Regions from separate parts of the Candidatus Weimeria sp. HCP3S3_B5 genome, predicted to be linked through region 2. Evidence: predicted binding sites of a transcription regulator. Region 2 holds the regulator's gene; the other holds the start of a gene.
What was found. Region 2 encodes HrcA, which represses chaperone genes, less so after heat shock. Its sites were predicted from a motif close to TGTTAGCACTCNNNNNNNNNGAGTGCTAACA; they were not measured.
Positions count from the first base shown of each region.

Region 1: a site for HrcA is predicted at 1,717-1,747, ahead of ACTNCK_RS07640 (co-chaperone GroES). Genes of this name have one in related genera too.

Region 1 covers NZ_JBQHVU010000013.1:47,147-50,571, reverse strand. Annotated here, with positions in the region: gene ACTNCK_RS07650 (thioesterase family protein) at 1-236, shown strand, start outside; gene ACTNCK_RS07645 (nitrilase-related carbon-nitrogen hydrolase) at 233-1,585, shown strand; gene ACTNCK_RS07640 (co-chaperone GroES) at 1,787-2,059, shown strand; gene groL (chaperonin GroEL) at 2,085-3,425, shown strand, end outside.
Region 2 covers NZ_JBQHVU010000020.1:27,059-30,483, reverse strand. Annotated here, with positions in the region: gene dnaK (molecular chaperone DnaK) at 1-1,096, opposite strand, end outside; gene grpE (nucleotide exchange factor GrpE) at 1,109-1,753, opposite strand; gene hrcA (heat-inducible transcriptional repressor HrcA) at 1,766-2,863, opposite strand; gene hemW (radical SAM family heme chaperone HemW) at 2,968-3,425, opposite strand, start outside.

The DNA of each region.
Region 1 (3,425 bases), on a different contig from region 2:
AGCTTTCAAATGGAGAGTCTACTGTAGGGACGGCTATGACACTTTCTCATGTTAGTGCCACACCGCTTGGTATGAAGGTGACTGCAAAGACAAGGCTTACTGCAATCGATCGGAGGAAGCTTACCTTTTCCTGGGAGGCCTATGACGAGACAGGTCTTATAGGAGAGGGGACTCACGAGAGATTTATAGTAAATGACCAGAAATTCATAGAGAAAGCAGAGGGTAAGAAGAAATGAAGATAGCCATTGCTCAGATGGAGATGGATATTGATAAAAGGGTAAATGAGGATGTGGCCATAAGGTTAGCCGGACAGGCTGCAAGGGCAGGAGCGGATCTGCTTCTTTATCCTGAGCTTACCCTGACTCCTTTTTTTCCCAGGTATCCGGCTAAGATGCTTCTTGGTATGGGGATTTCTCCTGAGGCCTTTTCTGTCGGGACAGACGATCCTGTGATCGGGAGATTTGCCGGGGCTGCCGGAGATAATAATATCTATCTCTGCCCTAATTTCTATGTAAAGGAAGAGGATGGCAGGCTTTTTGACAGATCCTATCTGTTTACAAAGACAGGCAGACTTCAGGGCAGCTGCGATATGCATCATATCTTTACTGCAGAGAATTTCTATGAGGGCGACTACTATCATCCGGCAAGGGAGCCATACAGGGTTTTCCCTACGCCATTTGGCAATATAGGGATAGTTATCTGCTTTGACAGGCATATTCCTGAGAGCATAAGAGCATGTGCCTTAGCCGGTGCATCTCTTATCCTGATACCGGCAGCAAATCTTTCAGATGAGCCTCTTTCTGTTTTCAGGTCAGAGATCATAGCAGAGGCATATCAGAACAATGTCTTTATAGCCATGGCGAACAGGACCGGGGATGAGGACGGCCTGGTATTTGCCGGAGACAGTATTATAGTAGGGCCTGATGGAAATGTGATAAAGGAGGCCGGACCTGGCGAGGAGCTTCTGCTATGTGATATAGATACAGGAGAGGCAAACCGGTCGAGAAGACAGAGACCTTATATAGCTTATTGTGTCCCGGACAGCGGAGTCTATGATTATTTGTCCGAGGAAGGTGACGAGGTCAGGACCCGTCCTGCTATCGAGGATGTATATATGGCTATGGCCGACTTTGATGCCGGAGATCCGAAGAGGCTTACGCATTTTACAAAGGTCTATTATTACGCCCATATGATGGCTGTAAAGGAGCATCTGCCACTAAGGCTAAGAGAGATAACAGAGATAGCTGCAATAGTCCATGATATAGGAATCCATAAGGCAGAGCAAAGCTTTCATACGACAGCCGGATCTGTCCAGGAAAAGCTGGGAGCGCCACTTGCCGCAAAGCTACTTAGCGATATGGGGTTTGAGAGTGAGCTTGTGAACAGGGTCTCATATCTTGTAGGACATCATCATACATATAATAATATAGACGGGATTGATTACCAGATCCTTGTTGAGGCTGATTTCCTCGTAAATATGTATGAGGATGACACAGATCAGAGGACAAGGGAGAATGTTTTCGAGAAGATATTCAGGACCGAAACCGGAAAGCGGCTGTTCAGACAGCTGTGGCCTTTGGAATAGGTTTATTTTTACAAGTTTAAGAAAAACGGAGTATACAAGAGTATACTTCTGATCTTCAGAGGAAAATCGAGAATAATATGCGATTTTTCGATTTGATAACATACAGACAAAAAACTATTATATAGACAGTTGGTTAGCACTCCTCCAAAATGAGTGCTAACAGATTAAGAAAAATATCATCGAACAAGGAGGTATTTCATCATGAAACTTAATCCGTTATCAGACCGGGTAGTTTTGAAGCAGTTAGAGGCTGAGGAGAAGACCAAGTCAGGCATCATCCTTGCAGACAGTGCCAAGGAGAAGCCGCAGGAGGCCGAGGTTATCGCAGTAGGCCCTGGAACCAAGGACGTTACCATGCAGGTCAAGGCCGGACAGAAGGTTGTCTACAGCAAGTATGCCGGGACAAATGTCAAGCTTGATGATGAAGAGTATATTATTGTAAAGCAGGATGACATCCTTGCTATTGTTGAGTGATCTAACGAAAGGAAGTATTTAAGTCATGGCAAAAGATATTAAATTCGGCGCTGACGCAAGACAGGCGCTTCAGGCTGGTGTTGACAAGCTTGCTGATACAGTTCGTGTGACCCTTGGACCTAAGGGAAGAAACGTAGTCCTTGATAAGAGCTACGGAGCTCCTACTATCACGAACGATGGTGTTACTATCGCAAAGGACATAGAGCTCGAGGATGAGTTCGAGAACATGGGCGCCCAGCTTGTAAAGGAGGTCGCTACAAAGACCAATGATGTCGCCGGTGATGGCACTACTACAGCTACAGTACTTGCTCAGGCAATGATCAAGGAAGGCATGAAGAACCTTGCAGCAGGTGCCAATCCTATCGTTCTCCGTAAGGGAATGAAGAAGGCCTGTGACTGCGCTGTTGAATCTCTTAAGAAGATGTCTGACAAGGTATCAGGCAAGGAGCAGATCGCAAAGGTTGCAGCTATCTCAGCTGGAAACGAGGAGGTAGGACAGCTCGTTGCTGATGCAATGGAGAAGGTTTCAAACGATGGCGTAATCACTATCGAGGAATCAAAGACCATGCAGACAGAGCTTGACCTCGTTGAAGGAATGCAGTTCGACAAGGGGTATATTTCCTCATACATGGTTACAGATACAGAGAAGATGGAAGCTACTCTTGATGATCCATATATCCTTATCACAGACAAGAAGATCTCGAATATCCAGGATATCCTTCCTCTTCTCGAGCAGATCGTACAGAACGGCGCAAAGCTTCTGATCATTGCAGAGGATGTAGAGGGTGAGGCTCTTACGACCCTTATCCTTAACAAGCTTCGTGGAACCTTCAATGTAGTAGCAGTAAAGGCTCCTGGATATGGCGACAGAAGAAAGGAAATGCTTCAGGATATAGCTATCCTTACAGGCGGCCAGGTCATCACCTCTGATGTAGGCCTCGAGCTTAAGGACGCTACTATCGAACAGCTCGGTCGTGCAAAGAGCGCCAAGATCACCAAGGAGAACACAACTATCGTTGATGGCTGTGGCGACAAGCAGGCCATCGATGCCCGTGTAGCACAGATCAAGCAGCAGATAGAGGAGACTACATCTGACTTTGATAAGGAAAAGCTTCAGGAGCGTCTCGCAAAGCTCGCTGGTGGAGTAGCTGTCATCCGTGTCGGCGCTGCTTCTGAGACAGAGATGAAGGAAGCCAAGTACAGGATGGAAGACGCTGTAAACGCTACAAGAGCAGCAGTCGAAGAAGGAATCATTGCAGGAGGCGGAAGCGCTTATATCCATGCTGAGAAGGATGTCGAGAATCTTGCTGAGAGCCTCAGCGGTGATGAGAAGACAGGAGCAAATGTCGTATTAAAGGCGCTTGAT
Region 2 (3,425 bases):
CGAGAAGAAGCACCTCTCCTGCTCCCTTATCTCCTGCGAGCTTACCACCCTGGATGCAGGCTCCTAATGCCACGCACTCATCAGGATTTAAGTTCTTTGATGGCTCCTTGCCGGTCAGCTGCTTTACCTTGGCCTGTACTGCCGGGATACGGGTAGAACCACCTACAAGAAGTACCTTTGAGAGGTCTGCTGCTGTAAGTCCTGCGTCCTTTAAGGCATTCTGTACAGGGATGGCTGTCTTCTCTACCAGATCTGCTGTGATCTCATCGAACTTTGCTCTAGTAAGGTCGAGATCAAGATGCTTAGGGCCATCGGCAGTAGCTGTGATGAATGGAAGGTTGATATTGGTAGTGGTTGCGCTTGAGAGCTCCTTCTTGGCCTTCTCGGCAGCTTCCTTGATACGCTGCATAGCCATCTTGTCTCCGGAAAGGTCAACACCCTCCTTGGCCTTGAACTCATCTATCATCCACTGCATTACACGGTTATCGAAATCATCTCCGCCGAGATGGGTATCGCCGTTTGTAGAAAGAACCTCGATGACACCATCACCGATCTCTATAACAGATACATCGAATGTACCGCCACCGAGATCATATACCATGATCTTCTGCTCGTTCTCATTATCAAGTCCGTAAGCTAAGGCTGCTGCTGTAGGCTCGTTTATGATACGCTTTACCTCGAGGCCTGCGATCTTTCCGGCATCCTTTGTAGCCTGACGCTGGGCATCGTTGAAGTAAGCAGGAACAGTGATGACTGCCTCAGAAACCTTCTCACCCAGATAAGCCTCTGCATCGCTTTTAAGCTTCTGAAGGATCATTGCTGAAATCTGCTGAGGTGAATACTTCTTGCCATCTATAGTAGGGCCGTCAGTAGTTCCCATCTTTCTCTTGATCGATGAGATGGTCTTGTCAGCGTTTGTAACTGCCTGACGCTTTGCCGGTTCACCTACGAGTCTCTGTCCGTCCTTTGTAAATGCTACGATAGAAGGTGTAGTCCTCATTCCCTCACTGTTAGGGATAACTGTAGGCTGTCCTCCCTCCATAACTGCTACGCAGCTGTTTGTCGTACCTAAGTCGATTCCGATTATTTTACTCATTATTATTCCTCCTTAGTTTGCTACCTTTACCATTGCATGTCTTACGACCTTGTCGTGGAAGGTGTATCCCTTCTGTAAGACCTGCACTATTTCCTGCTCTCCCTTATCAGGATCATCCTCATGCATTACTGCATTATGAAGATCGGGATTGAACTTCTCTCCTTCTGCCGCGATCTCCTTTACTCCGAGATCATTTATGACTGTAAGGAGCTGCTTATAGATCATCAGTATGCCCTTTTTGAAGGCATCATCAGTGTCGTCCGTCACATCTGAGAGTCCCCGTTCGAAATTGTCGAGGACCGGAAGGATCTTTGCTATCACATCTGTGGCTCCGGCATCGTACATTGTGGATTTCTCCTTGTCTGTACGCTTCCTGAAATTATCGAATTCAGCCATCTGCCGGAGAAGCTGATCCTTAAGATCCTTTATCTGCTCGTCCTTAGGGTCCTTTTTCTTCTTATCCTTTGAAAACGGGCCCTTTTTCTTATCAGTTTCTGTCTTATCCTCTTCCTTGCTGCCTTCTGTCTTTTCAGAATCCTTCTTTTCTTCCTTGCCCTCAGGCTTTGAAGATTCCTTCTTTACTGAGTCCTCCTTCTTCTCCACGGAGGTCTCGTCCTTCTTTACTTCCTCTTCCTTCTTATCCTTTTCTTCGCTCAATTCCAGCTACCTCTATTCCTTCTTCTTAGTGATCTGTTTCGGCTTTTCAGATCGATCCGAAAGTCTCGATGTAACGACTATGTCCTTAAGCTGCTTCTTAAGAGACTTCAGATTCTTCATCACATTCTCATAATCCATTCGCTTGGGACCAAGGATCCCTATGGTTCCCTTGAAGCCATCACCCAGATCATACTTTGCTGTGACAAGTGACACATCAGGCATATTAGGAATGTCATCACCTATATATACCTGAATGCCGTTAGGATTGCCCTCCTCGTCTGACTCTATATCATTTATCAGATTCTCGAGCTCTTCCTTGTTCTCAAAGGTCGAGATCAGATGACTTGCTCTGTTGGCATCCGAAAGCTCAGGATATTTGAAAATATTCGTAGTGCCGCTGGTAAATATGGTACGGCCCTCATCCTGCTCTATGGTGCCTGCTACATTCTCCAGAACATTCTCAATGATATCCGAATACTCTCCGGCTGACTGCTTCATCTTCTGGATCAGGGTCAGGTTAATATCATTTACTGTAAGGCCTGACAGATTCGTATTCAGAAGCATGTTGAGCTTCAGCAGATCTTCATTGTCGATCGGTGAATCGACATCTATGATACGGTTCTTGATGGAATTTCCATCCATAACGACCACCGAGAGTATCTGTCTCTCATTCAGAGCCGACAGCTGCACGAACCTGACTCTGACTCCTGAGATAGCCGGTGCCGATATCATCGATGTATACTGGGTATTGGCAGCCAGGATATCTACTACCTGACGCAGCATCTTCTCAAGTCTGTCTGTCCTCTCCACAAGCATCTGATTCGATGTCTCAGCGGGAGGAGAGGTCTCCTTCTCGACCATCAGCTCGTTTACATAAAAGCGGTAGCCCCTGTCTGAAGGGATCCGCCCTGCTGAGGTGTGAGGCTGGAGAATATACCCCATCTCCTCGAGATCGCTCATCTCATTCCTGATGGTTGCTGAGCTAAGGTTAAGATCGGAGCTCTTCGAGATCGTCCTCGAGCCGACCGGCTCTCCGGTTTCCAGATAATTCTTGATGATCACATCAAGGATCTTCCTCTGCCTTTCTGATAACTCTTCATCCTCTTCCAAAAGCTCACCTCCTGTCTTTCGTCTGTTAGCACTCAAATGATTGGAGTGCTAATACCATCTGATACATAATATACGCCTGTTGACCTTGTTTGTCAATAGTTTTTTCAATCCATCAAAAACAATGACATGCAGTAGTTGGAAATATCGAGTCCTCTTTCTGTAAGAGCCAGATCATCCCCCTTATCCGAAAGCAGTCCCTCCCGGATAAGCTTCTTTATAGGAACATCGTATATCTTTTCTATAGGGGTACCGAAAGACTTAAGAAAAACGCTTTTTTTCACTCCCTCTGTCATCCGAAGACCAAGGAACATAAATTCCTCCATTGCCTCCCTGCGGCTTAGCTGGGTCGCCTTATCGATCGTCGGTATATCAAGGAATGATGCCTCTGATGTGATCTCATTGTAATGGAGGGTGTCCTCAATATAGTCATATATATAGGATTCATTGGTTGTCCTCCATTCAAGCCCCATCCCGCCAGTCTCCTCAGGGTCCTCAGGCTCAAAGGCAAAATAGCCAGGCGGTATCAGGGATGCAGCTCCAACTCCTACTCCCAGATATGGCG